2 regions of the Peribacillus sp. FSL K6-1552 genome follow, and region 2 is predicted to be linked to the other one. Evidence: predicted binding sites of a transcription regulator. Region 2 holds the regulator's gene; the other holds the start of a gene.
What was found. Region 2 encodes CtsR, which represses protease genes until heat stress. Its sites were predicted from a motif close to ATGGTCAATAAAGGTCAAACA; they were not measured.
Positions count from the first base shown of each region.

Region 1 (9,143 bases), 2.8 Mb from region 2:
TCAACATTATTAGCTATTTCACTATTCCATTTTTTAGTAAACATTTCGATGGAAAGCTAAAAAAACAAATTCGAAGTGAGTGATAACCTATCATTCACTTCGAATCACTATTTTACAAATTACTTCTCAACACATATGAACTTAAAGGGGAAACGGTTATATGACTCCCCTGAATCCTTTCAATTTCTTCAAGACCCGCCAGCTGACCATTCGCTAAAACAGACCAATCTCCATGAAATGGAAGTGTAATATTTACAGCTTCCCAGTTTGCATTATGAATAACAACAATCGTTGAATGTTCTGTCATTAGAGAAAATGCAATCACATTCGCAGGAGCTTCAAGGAATGTTAAATGCTGCTCGATTTCTTCAGCTGTCCTTAACCTGAAAGCGGAAATATTATTTCGAAGCGAAATTAGTCCTTTTAAATATTCTACTTCATTATCAAATTCCGCTCTCCTTTTCCAATCCAATCGGTTAACCCAGTCAGATGATTGATAGCTATTTTCATCCCCATCCTTTGTTCGCATAAATTCTTGTCCAGCATGGATCATTGGAATTCCCTGTGACAGTAATACCACTGAAGAACCGAGTTTGTGCATCTGTTTGCGTTCTTGCTCAGTCGCATCTGGATTGGTAATTATAAGCTTATCCCACAATGTATAATTATCATGAGCTTCGACATAGTTGATGACCTGGGCTGGGTTTTGATAGGTTGCTATATGATCATCGTATTTCAATCCACCAGCAATCCCTTTTTTAATGATATCTTCCATCCCTGGTTTGCCATTGATAAAGCCTTTATCATGTTCATTCATCACAAAGCCTTTTAACCCATCCCGGATAGCGTCATTAAAATGGGCTATACCAGGCATTTTATAAGCATTCTTTTGATTCGCTTTCTGATCCTGAGACAATGGGGTATTCATATCCCACCCTTCTCCTAAAACAATAATAGTCGGATCAATTTCACAAACAGCTTTTTTCACTTCATTCATCGTTTCCACATCATGAATCCCCATTAAATCAAAACGGAAGCCGTCGAGTTTAAACTCTTTCGCCCAATAGATCACAGATTCAACGATAAATTTACGCATCATTTTATGTTCGGACGCTGTATCGTTTCCTACACCGGTACCATTGGATAGTGTGCCGTCCTCGTTAAAGCGAAAAAAATAGTTAGGTACAAGTTTGTTAAAGCTAGAATCATCCACCGAATATACGTGATTGTAAACTACATCCATAATTACACGTAATCCCTTATCATGTAATGCTTGGATCATCTGCTTCGCCTCACGAATTCTGAGCTTTGGTTGAAAGGGGTCAGTCGAATAAGACCCTTCTGGTGCATTATAATTCTTTGGGTCGTATCCCCAATTATATTGAGGTTCATTTAATTTCAATTCATTGACAGTAGCAAAATCAAAAATGGGGATAAATTGTACATGAGTCACACCCATATCCTTAATATGATCGAGACCAGTTTTAACTCCTTCAGGACCCTTGGTACCCATTTCGGTTACTCCTAAAAATTTCCCTTTATTTTGAATTCCACTTTCAGGATGGATCGATAAATCCCTGATATGAATTTCATAGATAATTGCATCCTCAGGGCTATTCAGCGCAGGTTTATCATTTGTCCACTTTTCTGGGTTGGTGTCTGCTAAATCTATTACAACACCTCTATTCCCATTTACCGTCACTGCCCGGACATAGGGATCCACAGCTTCATTCCATACATCGCCCACTTTCACTTTATATGTATAAATCAACCCATCCTGATCACCGGATATTTCAACAATCCACGTTCCCTTCTCCGAACGCTGCATATCAATTTCTATTCCATCTGTATCATCCCAACGTTTATAAGTAACGAGCTTAGCTTCAGATGAAGTGGGAGCCCATAACCGGAAGGAAGTTTTATCTTTTAAATAGGAATTTCCTAAGTCTTTTCCTTCATAGTAATAAAGATTATCCAGTTCTTCAGGATTTTGAGTATTTGCAATGGGTAGGACATCCGACTTATTATCGAAATCTTTATCATTAGGTGTTTGATTGGTATTTTCCTCTTCAAAATAAGAAAGTGAATCTTTAATAGGTCATTCCTCCAATGAAATTCCTATTTCAAAACAGGAATTTATTTCATATATTTTTATTATTTCCTTTTTATGAAGGGTTGCTATCAAAAATCAGTGTGATATTTTCAATATGATTCTAACGCCCTAGGGTCTCAGGGATATGTTAATAAACTTGATGTATTCATTTATCAATAATACGTATTATCACCCGAAATAAGTTCAGGAATAATTGAGAATCTCGATGTCCATTTTTTATAGTTTAGTTTATCTAAGTTGTTCCAAAAATCATAAACCTGTACTACTTTTACATAAAATTCTACGTCTGTGTAGAATATACCTCTCTTTGTCTTTTAAATAGTCATATTGAAATTCTATACCTTAAAAAGTGATAAAAAAAAATGCCTCCATAACAGTTTTACGGTCTTGGAGGCATTTCTAGTACTCTTTATGGTGTTTTGATTATTTTAACCTGATTATCTTCAACAACTGCCATGAAGTTTTTCACTTTAGGCTGATCAAAGATATAGTCAGTAATGCCATCTTCTAGCTGTTCTTGAAGAACACGGCGGAGCGGTCTTGCCCCGAATGATGGATGATAACCTAACTCGATCAGTTTTTGTTTTGCTTCATCTGTTACGACCAACGATATGTCTTGAGAAGTAAGTGTTTTGTCAAGATCCTGAATCATAATATCAACAATTTGCAAAAGGTCTTCCTTCTTCAGTGCTGAGAATTCAATGATGCTGTCAAATCGGTTCAGGAATTCCGGTTTGAAAAAACTGCCTAATGATTGTAGGATAGAAGCTTCATCTACGGCTGTACTTGTACCGAATCCCATTACTTTTTGTTTTTCCCCGACTCCAGCATTAGATGTCATGATAATGACGGTATCTTTAAAGGTAACAGTACGTCCCTGGCTATCAGTTAACCGGCCATCTTCTAGAATTTGTAAGAACATGTGCATCACATCTGGATGTGCTTTTTCAATCTCATCCAATAAGATAATACTGTAAGGCTTACGACGAACTTTTTCAGTTAATTGGCCTGCTTCCTCATGTCCTACGTATCCAGGAGGAGAACCAATTAATTTGGAAACACTATGTTTCTCCATGAATTCACTCATATCAAGGCGAATCATGGCTTCTTTATCACCAAACAATTCCAAAGCAAGGGTTTTCGCTAATTCAGTTTTCCCAACTCCTGTCGGACCAACGAATAGGAAAGAACCAGTGGGACGGTTTTTGGACTTCAAACCGGCACGACTCCTTCGGACGGCCTTCGCAACCTTTCTGACTGCTTCTTCCTGCCCAATTACTTTTTTCATTAGCTCCTCTTGAAGATGAAGCATTCTTTCCTGCTCATCTTCTTGCAGCTTGCCTACAGGGATTCCAGTTTTTTGTTCGATAATCTTTTGGATATCTTCGACAGTGACGTTTGGTTTAACTGAATTTACTCCAGCTTGCAATGATTTTTCCAGTTTTTCTTCTTCATCCCGAAGTACAGCTGCTTTTTCATAGTCTTCTTCATTTAGGGCCTGCTCTTTTTCCTTATAGATATTTGCAAGACGTTCTTTCATAACCTCTTCCTGTCCATCTTCAATGGTCAAGTTTAATTTAGAACCTGCCTCGTCCATTAAGTCGATTGCTTTGTCAGGTAGAAAACGGTCTTGAATGTAGCGGTTTGAAAGTTCAACAGCTGCTTTCAGCGCTTCCTTGCTATATGTGACCCCATGATACGCTTCATAACTGTCTTTTAAACCTTGCAAAATAACCAATGCTTCATCTGTTGTAGGCTCATTAACCTGAACGGGTTGAAAGCGGCGTTCAAGTGCTCCGTCTTTTTCAATTTTCCGATATTCAGACAAAGTGGTCGCTCCCACCAGCTGAAGTTCACCTCGTGCAAGTGCGGGTTTTAAGATATTCCCAGCATCCATCGATCCTTCGGCTGAACCAGCACCGACAATTTGGTGAATTTCATCAATGAATAAAATGACATTCTTTCTTTCCTGCAATTCACTGATTAATTGCTTCATTCGTTCTTCGAATTGTCCCCGGATTCCAGTGTTTGTAACAAGTGAAGCGATATCAAGCATATACACCAGCTTATTACGCAATTTAACAGGAACTGCACCTTCAACAATGGCTAGAGCAAGTCCTTCAGCAATCGCTGTTTTACCTACGCCAGGTTCACCTATTAATACTGGATTATTTTTATTACGTCTATTTAGAACTTCAATCACTCTTTTTATTTCTTCATTCCTGCCGATAACCGGATCAATTAGGCCGGCTTTAGCAGCATCTGTCAGATTCTGCCCGTACTCTTCTAATAATCCTCTTCCGCCGCTTTGTTGAGCAGGTTCCGGTTGAGGGATTTTACTATTATTAAAGGGATTGAATAAATTGTGGGATCCATTAAATTGGAAGTTCCCTAAATCTTTTCCTCCCATAGCTGCACCAAGTTTATTTCTTTCTTCTTTATAACAAGTGGAGCACAGCATAACATCATGCTCCTGACCATTCATATTTAGATGTACTTGAATATTAGCTTGGTTTACATGGCATTTTTCACAAAGCATGTAGTACTCCTCCTTAAAGTTTGTTTTTATGAATCAACTTTGACCTTCTTTGACTTTCTGACTTTATTATACATTGACCTTCTTTGACTTTCAATAATTTTGACTGGAAATTCTTTTGGATTGTTTTCTCAAATTTTTTCTATTAATAACAGCCATATCGGTAATCCATAATAGCCCTATTTCTATAGAAATAGGGCTTCATCCAAATTATCTGTATTTCATCTTCAGAAGTTGGTTGCAATTTCCTTATAAAGATATGATAAATATATCGGAGTACAAGTATATTAGTTAATTGTGAAAATAAAAAATTCAAACAACATTATTTTGATTTTGATGTAAAACATCAAGATTTAGCATCTATTGAGATTATCTTGAGTTTTTGCATCAGAACCGATTTTCTTATAATTTTTTCCCCATTAATCATAATTTTTTTCTCATATTGTATTTATGATTAAAAACCAATACTCTTCAATTAAGCCAAACTCTGGCTAACATCTCGTAGACTACTATCACAATTTCTAGGATCACGCTTTTGCTCTACAGTAATGTACCCATGATAATCGATTTCTTTCAGTAACCTGTTAATGGATTTATAGTCAATGATGCCTTGTCCGATAGGGCACATAACTCCCTTGCCACATGTAACAAAAAAGCGGATACACTCAGTCATTACTTTTTGATAATTATCTAGATTAATATCTTTAAAATGTATATAATCCAGTCTATTTGCACAGTCCCTAAGCCAATGTACGGAGTCCATTTTTGAATAATAAAGTTGTCCTGTGTCCAAGGCAAAGTCCTGCAATTTCATGTGGAATATCCTGCATAAGTTTCTTTATTTCATCTTCAAATTCGATATAGCCACCAGCATGAGGATGAACTACCGATCGTACTCCATATTTTGTCCATGCACGCTCTGCCAATATCCGGATATGAGTCATCATATTGTTCCATCCCTCTGGAGATAAACGTTTTGCATCATCTGGGTGACCAGCTGTGTAATCCCTTTCATCAGTCCCCAATCAATTAGTACAAGATAAGGCGTTGGAAATTGCTGTCCTTCTTCCTGTATCGAAGGAGGAAGTTTGATAATTAGAGAACAAATGTCATCAACTTGGCGCACTAAGTGTTCCAAATTCGATTCTGCTACCCAATTATCAAAATATCTACGTAATTCATTAGAACGACTCCCTTTTTGTTATTTGGATAATCCTTTGGTTAATAATTCCACAGCTTTTGTAATGGAAATACTACCGTAATCCTCTGCGAATTCTATGATCTTTTCCATGTCGCTTTTGGTAAATTGCGTCCCTACACGTTCACTTCTGTTTTGTTTAATTTTCTTCATCTGATATTCTCCTTTTTGTGCTTATATAGTATCTATACATACTGAGTGTAAAAGTCAGTAGAAGTTACACACTTTTTTTAAATTATTTCACTCCGTCATTATATTGAAAAAAATTAAAAAGTAAGGACGATTAACCATATATGAATAAATTTATTTTTTATAAAGGTTGCTAGCTACAATTTGGTGAATTAGTATTAAAGTATCAGAATTTTTAGTATATTAGGAGGAGTTACTATGAAACCAATAATGACTATGGACTTACAATTGTTAGCAGATGTTCTTAAGGAGAATAATTGTACAAGTTTAATTAGTGCGATTGCCGAAAAGGATTTTCAGGTTGCTCAAATGCTCGATGTATTAATAATTGAGGATAAATGGGGGGATGACATTTGACTAAGCTCAGAATCCTTTTAACCATTCCAATTTTGCTATATGGAATTTTCATATTTGTTGTCATTCAAAACGATAAGAATATTCCACTTTATTTGCACCTTCTATTGGCAATCTACTTGATGTTGTTTGTACATTATGAAGAAAAAAGCGGAGCTTGAGGAACTACGTATCAAGTACCGCCTGTACGAATATTAGTCATTGGAAAGTAGGAGAAGCCATGGAAAAGCCAAATAGTTTACAAGAAATATATAACGCTAACCGACCGGAGAATAATGAACTCTTTCGAGCGATACAACAGCATCTTCAATTGAAACATCCAGACAAACGAATGACAGCCACGAGAACTTTACAATATATTGTGGCTGACAGTGTTTCATCTGGAGAGCTGCGTAATGTTGAAAGTCGGATTTTATATAGTTGAAATCCTAAGGTCATTTGAAATGACCTTAGAAAATTACATAACACAGGAGGTATGCTACCAATTAAAAATTTTCTAATATTAGCTGGCTACATTTTCACCGTCATGACCATGATATTCGGTTATGGAGTAATGTTCTTGAGCAGTGCTTTCTTGGACACAACCCCGCATACGAATCCTAAATCAACTGAAGTTGACCATGGCGTTGGGAAGGTCCAAAAGATGAATATCAAAAAATTAAAATTGCGGAGGAACAAAAATATGATTATGAATGGTATAAACCAATTGAAGGTGAATATGAATATTAAAAGGACCCCCGCTTAATAAGCGGAGTCCTTTTTTTAAGCAAGTAAAACCGTTCCATTTGTTGAAATGAAGTAAATGGAAGGAAGTGATAATATGAATGCTCAAGATGAATTTAAAAATTTGGATGTTGGCAAATTAAGCCCGCAAGACATACAAATGGCCACAGTTTTAACTTTAGTGAATTTATTGAAAAAAAAGGGTATTCTTACAGGTGAAGAGTATGCCGAAAAACTCAGAAATATAGTGAACGAAATGAAAATTGAAAAGGATAATGAATAAATGAAAACAGACATCCTTTCGGGGATGTTTTTTTATTTCTTCACTAAACCGCCCTGGTTGACGTGCTTCACTAGATAATGAAAATTGCGTGTAATCGCCGTCTAAGACCCATTCGTCAACAACTTGCACGTGAATGAATCGGGCGTCCCACAACGGGGCGTCTTTTTTTGTTTTCATTATTGAAATATTAGTTATAACTTAGTGAGTTTCTATTCGTTTTCATAGGAAAGTTCCGTTAATGAATTTCTGTGGCTAGCGAGGATTTTTTTAATCCCTCGGTTTTCTTCATCTCTTTATAGTCGCAAATAAATAGCCACATGCTTAATGTTTTCGTTTGTAATCATTGGTACAACAACACTCCTCGGATTTCAAGTGTCAATTATACCTCAGTTGTCCCCAGTTACTTAACTCGTACATTGAGAGAAATCTGAGGATGGATATACGCCAGTTCCCATGACGGACTGTAACTGCTATATGTATGTATTTTAAATAATCTCCGTACTTAACAATTTTCGTAGGAATAACTTAGAGCTTCCCTTCTTTTATTTCCATTTATATCCTTTTAAGATACCTTTCTTACCATTCTACCTTACTTTTATCACTAATTTACAGGTTGACGGTTATATTTTATATTCTAACAAGGTATATGTTGAAATTAGTAATAAGCATAAATGTTAATATCTTTTCTCTGCAACACGATTTTTCAGGGAATAGTAACGACTATAGAAAATTAATTAGAAATAAATTGAATTCCATTCTTTTAGGAACACTACTATTAAAAACAGGAGGATAATATATATGACACCTCGAAATGTACCGGCAAACAAAGATAATGAAGAGAATGAAAATAAGGTCCCACCATTAGTTAAGGAAAATGAAATAGTTCAACTCAACCGATTGTTAGGTGCCGTCATGAAGTATTTATCCGATGATGAACAAGAAGAAATTGACATTGAATATCTACTAGAAAACACGGACGGATTACGAGACTGGTGGAATAAATATAGGGAGCTTGATCGAAAAAGGATTGAAGAAGAAATAAAAAAATCTCTAGGTGATCTATCCTTAGAAGAACTTGAAACAATCCGTGAACAAATACGAAATAAAGAAAACTAAGAAAAATCTTTCTGCTTATGGATTTCCCCAATTCTGATGCGATTCTTAGTAAAACGCAAAATTCACATTAGCTTATATACTTAGGACCCTTTAGTTTCATCAGACAGTTGAATCGCCCCTAATTAGGGGGAGAATTAACGTTCTTATTTTTAAATTGTGGTTTTACAGCCTGTAGACACCTTTGACTTGATTTTTCCAGGTGAAGTCTGCATGTTTTTTTATATTCACTCTCTAATGTCCTAGTTTATAAATCCGATTAATTTTTTTCAAATCACTAAAACTTCAAACATATTTTCATTGAGGGTTTCTCCCGAAGATCTAATTGATCAATCACGAAATCTGCTAATACATTTAATGGATTTATTATAGTCATACGCGGTCATGCTTCCTACTATATTAGAATCAGTGGCTTGTAAGCTATTCTTCAAATAAACTTATAGATAATGAACCAGAATCAGTTTTAAAAGATAAAAAAAGACACCAACACAATGGTTAGTGCCTTTTCTCCATCCTCTACTTAGACAGTGTATTTTTCTGATTGTACGAAGGTTATCCGATTCTCACTAATGAAGCCTTAATTTGTCTCATGCATTTATTAATTCCTATGTTTTTTACGATGCTGTAGAAATGA
Region 1 is NZ_JBBOST010000001.1:2,869,912-2,879,054, reverse strand. It holds partial or broken gene pulA (type I pullulanase) at 113-1,984, opposite strand; gene NST21_RS13925 (ATP-dependent Clp protease ATP-binding subunit) at 2,523-4,652, opposite strand; gene NST21_RS13920 (sugar phosphate isomerase/epimerase family protein) at 5,125-5,412, opposite strand; gene NST21_RS13915 (hypothetical protein) at 5,390-5,596, opposite strand; gene NST21_RS13910 (hypothetical protein) at 5,593-5,787, opposite strand; gene NST21_RS13905 (hypothetical protein) at 5,851-6,000, opposite strand; gene NST21_RS13900 (hypothetical protein) at 6,235-6,393, shown strand; gene NST21_RS13895 (hypothetical protein) at 6,390-6,551, shown strand; gene NST21_RS13890 (hypothetical protein) at 6,611-6,814, shown strand; gene NST21_RS13885 (hypothetical protein) at 6,866-7,135, shown strand; gene NST21_RS13880 (hypothetical protein) at 7,211-7,396, shown strand; gene NST21_RS13875 (hypothetical protein) at 8,195-8,512, shown strand; gene NST21_RS13870 (hypothetical protein) at 9,092-9,143, shown strand, end outside.
Region 1: a site for CtsR is predicted at 4,689-4,709, ahead of NST21_RS13925 (ATP-dependent Clp protease ATP-binding subunit). Genes of this name have one in related genera too.

Region 2 (9,143 bases):
CGTCCAGCTGGAAACGACATGGGCAATATCGTCCACTGTCACTTCACTGTTCTCTTGCCCTTGTTTTTCTTTCCATGTTTTCTTCGTTTCTTCCAATTGTTCTCTTAAACGTTGTTCTGTATCGCGAAGTGAAGCAGCTTTTTCAAACTCTTGACTTTGAACGGAAGCGTCCTTTTCCTTACGAACATCATCTAGTTTCACTTCAAGTTCTTTTAAGTTTGGTGGTGTTGTATATGAGCGTAACCGTACTTTTGAACCTGCTTCATCAATCAAGTCAATCGCTTTATCCGGTAAGAAGCGATCGGAAATATAACGATCAGATAATTTAACTGCAGCGTCAATCGCTTCATCCGTAATTGAAACGCGGTGATGGGCTTCATACCGGTCACGTAAACCCTTCAATATTTGAATGGACTCTTCCATCGTTGGCTCGTCGACTTGAATTGGTTGAAAGCGTCGTTCTAGCGCAGCGTCTTTTTCGATATATTTACGGTACTCATCCAAAGTCGTTGCACCGATACATTGTAATTCACCACGGGCTAATGAAGGTTTAAGGATATTAGAAGCATCAATGGCACCTTCAGCCCCGCCAGCACCAATCAATGTGTGCAACTCATCGATGAATAAGATGATATTGCCTGCCTGACGAATTTCGTCCATTACTTTCTTTAAACGGTCCTCAAACTCACCACGATATTTCGTACCAGCTACAACAGTACCCATATCAAGTGTCATAACGCGTTTATCGCGCAGGATTTCAGGTACCTCATTATTAATGATCTGTTGGGCAAGACCTTCAGCGATGGCTGTTTTACCAACCCCAGGTTCACCGATTAATACTGGGTTATTTTTTGTACGACGACTTAATACCTCAATGACCCTCTGTATTTCCTTGCTTCTTCCGATAACAGGATCCAGGCTGCCTTCACGAGCAATCGCCGTTAAATCTCGGGCAAGACTATCCAGGGTTGGTGTGCTTGCATTTGAGGCTGCTGACCCCTGATGTCCACCTGATTCATTACTGCCTAACAGTTGTAATACCTGTTGGCGTGCTTTATTTAAGCTTACTCCAAGGTTGTTCAGTACTCGGGCTGCAACACCTTCGCCTTCTCGGATTAGACCAAGAAGTACATGCTCTGTCCCAACATATGAATGGCCTAATTTTCTTGCTTCATCCATAGAAAGCTCAATGACTTTTTTAGCTCTTGGGGTATAGTGTATTGTTTGGGCAGTATCCTGTCCACGGCCAATCAGGTTTTCTACTTCTTTCTGGATTTTTTCTGCTCCTAAACCAAGAGCATATAACGCTTTAGCTGCAATTCCATCGCCTTCTCGAACCAGGCCTAACAAAATATGTTCTGTACCAATATTATTATGTCCTAAGCGGATTGCTTCTTCTTGGGCTAATGCTAATACTTTCTGGGCTCTTTCAGTAAAACGACCAAACATCATAGGGAATTCCTCCTTAAGAATTTTCGTTTTGAGTAAAGCTACTCTAAGTAACGGCAGAGGCTTCATTGCACTACATTTATTACATGAATATAGGTACTCACTCAGAGGTAATTAACCTCTATGAGGAGGAAGTTTCCGTGAAGTTTAAGCGTTCTCGAATGAGTGCTGCTCGACGGATATCCCTTTCATGGGATCTTAATGGGCCACCTGCGTATTTTTGTAAAAATCCTGACTGAGTTAATATCATCAACTCATTTAAGATGCTTTTAGAAATATTTTTTATATACCCAAGATCTATACCTAACCTAACATCGGAGATACAGGTAGTTGCTTCCTTAGTCTCAATGACTCGAGCATTAGACAAAATCCCATAAGAACGGTAAACTCTATCTTCTAATTGTATGTGAGAGGACTTCACTAATGCATCCCTTGCTGACCTTTCCTGGGCAATGATTTGTTGAACTACACTCGTTAGATCTTCAACAATGTCTCTTTCAGACTTTCCGAGAGTAATTTGATTAGAGATTTGAAAGATATTCCCTAACGCTTGACTGCCCTCTCCATAAATCCCTCGAACTACCAACCCTAATTGATTGATAGCCGGTATAATTTGATTCATCTGCTGTGTAAGGACTAGGCCCGGCAGATGCATCATGACCGAAGCCCTTAATCCTGTTCCCACATTAGTTGGACAACTAGTTAAGTATCCTCTTTCTTCATCATATGCATAGTCTATGGATTCTTCAATCCAATCGTCAAGAACATTTGCGAGCTTTAACGTTTCTTTTAGCTGCAGCCCAGACATTAAACACTGAATACGGAGATGATCCTCTTCATTGATCATGATACTTATTTCTTCATTTTCTGAGAGAAGACAAGCACCTTTTGCTGATTCATCAACTAAATGAGGACTGATTAAATGCTTTTCAACGAGAACACGCTTTTCTAGTGGTTTGATTTGGTCAATCTCTAGAAGTTCAAGTTTACCAATCTCCGGGGTAACTTCCTCTTCAATTCTTTTTTTTACTAATTCAATGATTTCTTTAGCTTCTTCGTTAGAAAAGGAGGTAGGAAAGGTGAAATCTTTGAAATTCCTGGCCAACCGAATTCTAGAACTTAATACAATATCAATTTCAGGCCCTTCGGCACTCATCCAGGAACTCAAGGCGTTTTCTACAAACTTTTCTAAACTCATAATTCGTCGCCTCCCTCTTGTGCTTCATACCTTTTTTCAAGGGAACGAACCTTATCTCTTACTTCTGCTGCTTTCTCAAATTCCTCTTGATTGATGTGAACCTTTAAAACCTCTTTCAAATCTGAAATTTGTTTTCGAAGATAAATGGTGCCACCAATCCTTTTTGGAATTTTACCTATATGTGCAATATTGCCGCTATGAACCCTCTTTAAAATCGGATTTAATTGATCGTTGAAAGTTTTATAACATTCAGCACATCCAAATTTACCAAGGTGGACAAACTCTTTATAGGATCGGTGACAATGAGGGCAGCGCTTCTCTTCTGTCTTAGGAAATGCATTTGCCTTCGTCTGTTGAATATTCGACTCCATATTCAACAATCCTGCTAATAAATTATTTATTGAAAAACCATGTCCTCCTGCAACCATAGTCATTTCACCTTTTTCCTGAGCACATTTCTCACAAATCATAACCTCGGTTTTTTTTCCATTAATGATCTTGGTGAAGTGCAGGGTAGCAGGCCTTTGATGACATTCTTGGCAAATCATGTTCATCACCTCTGCCAGTTTTATTTATATTTTAAAGTTGTAAGCATCGCAGTTAAAATCCTTGCCCTAAGCTCATCTCGGTCGGGTAAATCTATATAAATCACCGATCTATCAATGACGCTCATCATGATCTTGGCTTCTCTTTCATTTATAACTTCTTCACTCATAAGCCGAGAAATAACACCTTCAGCCATCGATTGAGTTACCCTAGAACCAATAAGGGATAATAATTGGTTAATAAGATGCACGTAATCCTGCGATTTCACTTTCATGATCCGTATATAACCGCCGCCTCCACGCTTACTCTCTACAACATAACCTCTTTCGATTGTAAACCTGGTATTAATTACGTAATTGATTTGAGAAGGAACACACTGAAATTTATCTGCTATTTCACTTCTTTTAATTTCTAAGATATCTTTCTGACTTATTTCTAGTACTTGTTTCAAATAAGTTTCGATAATATCAGATATGTTTCTCACTCAGCCTCCTCCAATCTGACTTTGACTATATTTGACTATTATTATACAAGGAAAAATGCATTTTGCAACTTAAATGCACTCATTTAAATGTATTATCCATTTTCTCCAAATTATATGTACTTACATACCCTAATGCACACTAAAATTTAAATATCTTACTTAAATACCCTAAACAGTTAAACACAAAACCTATTTTATAATAGAATATTCTATTACGTGTATTAATTCTCCTGCCGAATCCAAACACCTGGTCAAATACAAAGAAGACCAACATCTTTGCTGATCTTTAAATCGCTATCTATTTGTAAAAGAAAAAAGACCAGCCAAGTATGGCTGATCTTTTTGAATGGCTTGGCGGCGTCCTACTCTCACAGGGGGAAACCCCCAACTACCATCGGCGCTGAAGAGCTTAACTGCCGTGTTCGGAATGGGAACGGGTGTGACCTCTTCGCTATCGTCACCAAACAATAAAGGAACGTTGTTCCTTCAAAACTAGATAATAAGAAGGTATTTCATTTTTTAAAGCGTGGTTAAGTCCTCGATCTATTAGTATCAGTCAGCTCCACATGTCGCCACGCTTCCACCTCTGACCTATCAACCTGATCATCTTTCAGGGATCTTACTAGCTTGCGCTATGGGAAATCTCATCTCGAGGGGGGCTTCATGCTTAGATGCTTTCAGCACTTATCCCGTCCGCACGTAGCTACCCAGCTATGCCTTTGGCAAGACAACTGGTACACCAGCGGTGCGTCCATCCCGGTCCTCTCGTACTAAGGACAGCTCCTCTCAAATTTCCTGCGCCCGCGACGGATAGGGACCGAACTGTCTCACGACGTTCTGAACCCAGCTCGCGTACCGCTTTAATGGGCGAACAGCCCAACCCTTGGGACCGACTACAGCCCCAGGATGCGATGAGCCGACATCGAGGTGCCAAACCTCCCCGTCGATGTGGACTCTTGGGGGAGATAAGCCTGTTATCCCCGGGGTAGCTTTTATCCGTTGAGCGATGGCCCTTCCATGCGGAACCACCGGATCACTAAGCCCGACTTTCGTCCCTGCTCGACTTGTAGGTCTCGCAGTCAAGCTCCCTTGTGCCTTTACACTCTACGAATGATTTCCAACCATTCTGAGGGAACCTTTGGGCGCCTCCGTTACTCTTTAGGAGGCGACCGCCCCAGTCAAACTGCCCACCTGACACTGTCTCCCACCCCGATAAGGGGCGCGGGTTAGAATTTCAATACAGCCAGGGTAGTATCCCACCAACGCCTCCACCGAAGCTAGCGCTCCGGCTTCTCAGGCTCCTACCTATCCTGTACAAGCTGTACCAAAATTCAATATCAGGCTGCAGTAAAGCTCCACGGGGTCTTTCCGTCCTGTCGCGGGTAACCTGCATCTTCACAGGTACTATAATTTCACCGAGTCTCTCGTTGAGACAGTGCCCAGATCGTTACACCTTTCGTGCGGGTCGGAACTTACCCGACAAGGAATTTCGCTACCTTAGGACCGTTATAGTTACGGCCGCCGTTTACTGGGGCTTCGGTTCAAAGCTTCGCTTGCGCTAACCTCTCCCCTTAACCTTCCAGCACCGGGCAGGTGTCAGCCCCTATACTTCGCCTTGCGGCTTCGCAGAGACCTGTGTTTTTGCTAAACAGTCGCCTGGGCCTATTCACTGCGGCTTTTCTGGGCTATTCACCCTAAAAAGCACCCCTTCTCCCGAAGTTACGGGGTCATTTTGCCGAGTTCCTTAACGAGAGTTCTCTCGCACACCTTAGGATTCTCTCCTCGCCTACCTGTGTCGGTTTGCGGTACGGGCACCTTACATCTCACTAGAGGCTTTTCTTGGCAGCGTGGAATCAGGAACTTCGGTACTATATTTCCCTCGCCATCACAGCTCCGCCTTAATGGAAACGGGATTTGCCTCGTTTCCGGCCTAACTGCTTGGACGCGCATATCCAACAGCGCGCTTACCCTATCCTTCTGCGTCCCCCCATCGTTCAAACGATGTATAGGTGGTACAGGAATATCAACCTGTTGTCCATCGCCTACGCCTTTCGGCCTCGGCTTAGGTCCCGACTAACCCTGAGCGGACGAGCCTTCCTCAGGAAACCTTAGGCATTCGGTGGAAGGGATTCTCACCCTTCTTTCGCTACTCATACCGGCATTCTCACTTCTAAGCGCTCCACCAGTCCTTCCGGTCTGACTTCAACGCCCTTAGAACGCTCTCCTACCATCGACACCATACGGTGTCAATCCACAGCTTCGGTGATACGTTTAGCCCCGGTACATTTTCGGCGCGGAGTCACTCGACCAGTGAGCTATTACGCACTCTTTAAATGATGGCTGCTTCTGAGCCAACATCCTGGTTGTCTAAGCAACTCCACATCCTTTTCCACTTAACGTATACTTTGGGACCTTAGCTGGTGGTCTGGGCTGTTTCCCTTTCGACTACGGATCTTATCACTCGCAGTCTGACTCCCAAGAATAAGTATTTGGCATTCGGAGTTTGACTGAATTCGGTAACCCGTTGGGGGCCCCTAGTCCAATCAGTGCTCTACCTCCAATACTCTCATCTTGAGGCTAGCCCTAAAGCTATTTCGGAGAGAACCAGCTATCTCCAGGTTCGATTGGAATTTCTCCGCTACCCACACCTCATCCCCGCACTTTTCAACGTGCGTGGGTTCGGGCCTCCATTCAGTGTTACCTGAACTTCACCCTGGACATGGGTAGATCACCTGGTTTCGGGTCTACGACCTCATACTCATTCGCCCTATTCAGACTCGCTTTCGCTGCGGCTCCGTCTTATCAACTTAACCTCGCATGAAATCGTAACTCGCCGGTTCATTCTACAAAAGGCACGCCATTACCCATTAACGGGCTTTGACTACTTGTAGGCACACGGTTTCAGGATCTATTTCACTCCCCTTCCGGGGTGCTTTTCACCTTTCCCTCACGGTACTGGTTCACTATCGGTCACTAGGTAGTATTTAGCCTTGGGAGATGGTCCTCCCTGCTTCCGACGGGATTTCTCGTGTCCCGCCGTACTCAGGATCCACTCAGGAGGGAACGAAGTTTCAACTACAGGGTTTTTACCTTCTTTGACGGACCTTTCCAGATCACTTCATTTACCCCGTTCCTTTGTAACTCCATGTTGAGTGTCCTACAACCCCAAGAGGCAAGCCTCTTGGTTTGGGCTAATTCCGTTTCGCTCGCCGCTACTCAGGAAATCGCATTTGCTTTCTCTTCCTCCGGGTACTTAGATGTTTCAGTTCCCCGGGTCTGCCTTCAGTACCCTATGTATTCAGGTAAAGATACTGTTCCATTACGAACAGTGGGTTTCCCCATTCGGAAATCTCCGGATCAAAGCTTACTTACAGCTCCCCGAAGCATATCGGTGTTAGTCCCGTCCTTCATCGGCTCCTAGTGCCAAGGCATCCACCGTGCGCCCTTTCTAACTTAACCGTTAAAAAAGATCTTACTGATGCTTTGAAAAAATTAATTGCCTTCTATCTATTATCTAGTTTTCAAGGAACAAAGAAGAAAAAATTCCATCACAACGTGATGAGATCTTTCGTATCTGAATGAATTACTCATTCAAAACTGAACAAAACAAAAGCGCTCTCGTATTTATCCTTAGAAAGGAGGTGATCCAGCCGCACCTTCCGATACGGCTACCTTGTTACGACTTCACCCCAATCATCTGTCCCACCTTAGGCGGCTGGCTCCATAAAGGTTACCTCACCGACTTCGGGTGTTACAAACTCTCGTGGTGTGACGGGCGGTGTGTACAAGGCCCGGGAACGTATTCACCGCGGCATGCTGATCCGCGATTACTAGCGATTCCGGCTTCATGTAGGCGAGTTGCAGCCTACAATCCGAACTGAGAATGGCTTTATGGGATTCGCTTACCTTCGCAGGTTTGCAGCCCTTTGTACCATCCATTGTAGCACGTGTGTAGCCCAGGTCATAAGGGGCATGATGATTTGACGTCATCCCCACCTTCCTCCGGTTTGTCACCGGCAGTCACCTTAGAGTGCCCAACTGAATGCTGGCAACTAAGATCAAGGGTTGCGCTCGTTGCGGGACTTAACCCAACATCTCACGACACGAGCTGACGACAACCATGCACCACCTGTCACTCTGTCCCCCGAAGGGGAACGCCCTATCTCTAGGGTTGTCAGAGGATGTCAAGACCTGGTAAGGTTCTTCGCGTTGCTTCGAATTAAACCACATGCTCCACCGCTTGTGCGGGCCCCCGTCAATTCCTTTGAGTTTCAGCCTTGCGGCCGTACTCCCCAGGCGGAGTGCTTAATGCGTTAGCTGCAGCACTAAAGGGCGGAAACCCTCTAACACTTAGCACTCATCGTTTACGGCGTGGACTACCAGGGTATCTAATCCTGTTTGCTCCCCACGCTTTCGCGCCTCAGTGTCAGTTACAGACCAGAAAGTCGCCTTCGCCACTGGTGTTCCTCCAAATCTCTACGCATTTCACCGCTACACTTGGAATTCCACTTTCCTCTTCTGCACTCAAGTTCCCCAGTTTCCAATGACCCTCCACGGTTGAGCCGTGGGCTTTCACATCAGACTTAAGGAACCACCTGCGCGCGCTTTACGCCCAATAATTCCGGACAACGCTTGCCACCTACGTATTACCGCGGCTGCTGGCACGTAGTTAGCCGTGGCTTTCTGGTTAGGTACCGTCAAGGTACCAGCAGTTACTCTGGTACTTGTTCTTCCCTAACAACAGAACTTTACGACCCGAAGGCCTTCTTCGTTCACGCGGCGTTGCTCCGTCAGACTTTCGTCCATTGCGGAAGATTCCCTACTGCTGCCTCCCGTAGGAGTCTGGGCCGTGTCTCAGTCCCAGTGTGGCCGATCACCCTCTCAGGTCGGCTACGCATCGTCGCCTTGGTGAGCCATTACCTCACCAACTAGCTAATGCGCCGCGGGCCCATCTATAAGTGACAGCCGAAACCGTCTTTCCATCTTCTCTCATGCGAGAAAAGAACGTATCCGGTATTAGCTCCGGTTTCCCGAAGTTATCCCAGTCTTATAGGCAGGTTGCCCACGTGTTACTCACCCGTCCGCCGCTAATCTCAGGGAGCAAGCTCCCATCGATTCGCTCGACTTGCATGTATTAGGCACGCCGCCAGCGTTCGTCCTGAGCCAGGATCAAACTCTCCGAAGAAATGTTTGACTTGCTCATTTTGCTTTTTGATAGTGTGTGCTCACTTAAAATTTAACGTTGGCGCTTTGTTTTGTTCAGTTTTCAAAGAGCAATATCTGATTCCTTTAAAGAATCAACTTTTACATCATATCAAAGCTTGTTTAGCTTGTCAAGTTTTTTTGGTGGAGCCTAGCGGGATCGAACCGCTGACCTCCTGCGTGCAAGGCAGGCGCTCTCCCAGCTGAGCTAAGGCCCCAAAAATCAATGGTCGGGAAGACAGGATTCGAACCTGCGACCCCTTG
Region 2 is NZ_JBBOST010000001.1:96,925-106,067, reverse strand. It holds gene clpC (ATP-dependent protease ATP-binding subunit ClpC) at 1-1,452, opposite strand, end outside; gene NST21_RS00555 (protein arginine kinase) at 1,571-2,647, opposite strand; gene NST21_RS00550 (UvrB/UvrC motif-containing protein) at 2,644-3,195, opposite strand; gene NST21_RS00545 (CtsR family transcriptional regulator) at 3,216-3,677, opposite strand; rRNA gene rrf (5S ribosomal RNA) at 4,027-4,142, opposite strand; rRNA gene NST21_RS00535 (23S ribosomal RNA) at 4,204-7,136, opposite strand; rRNA gene NST21_RS00530 (16S ribosomal RNA) at 7,312-8,862, opposite strand; tRNA gene NST21_RS00525 (tRNA-Ala) at 9,022-9,097, opposite strand; tRNA gene NST21_RS00520 (tRNA-Pro) at 9,107-9,143, opposite strand, start outside.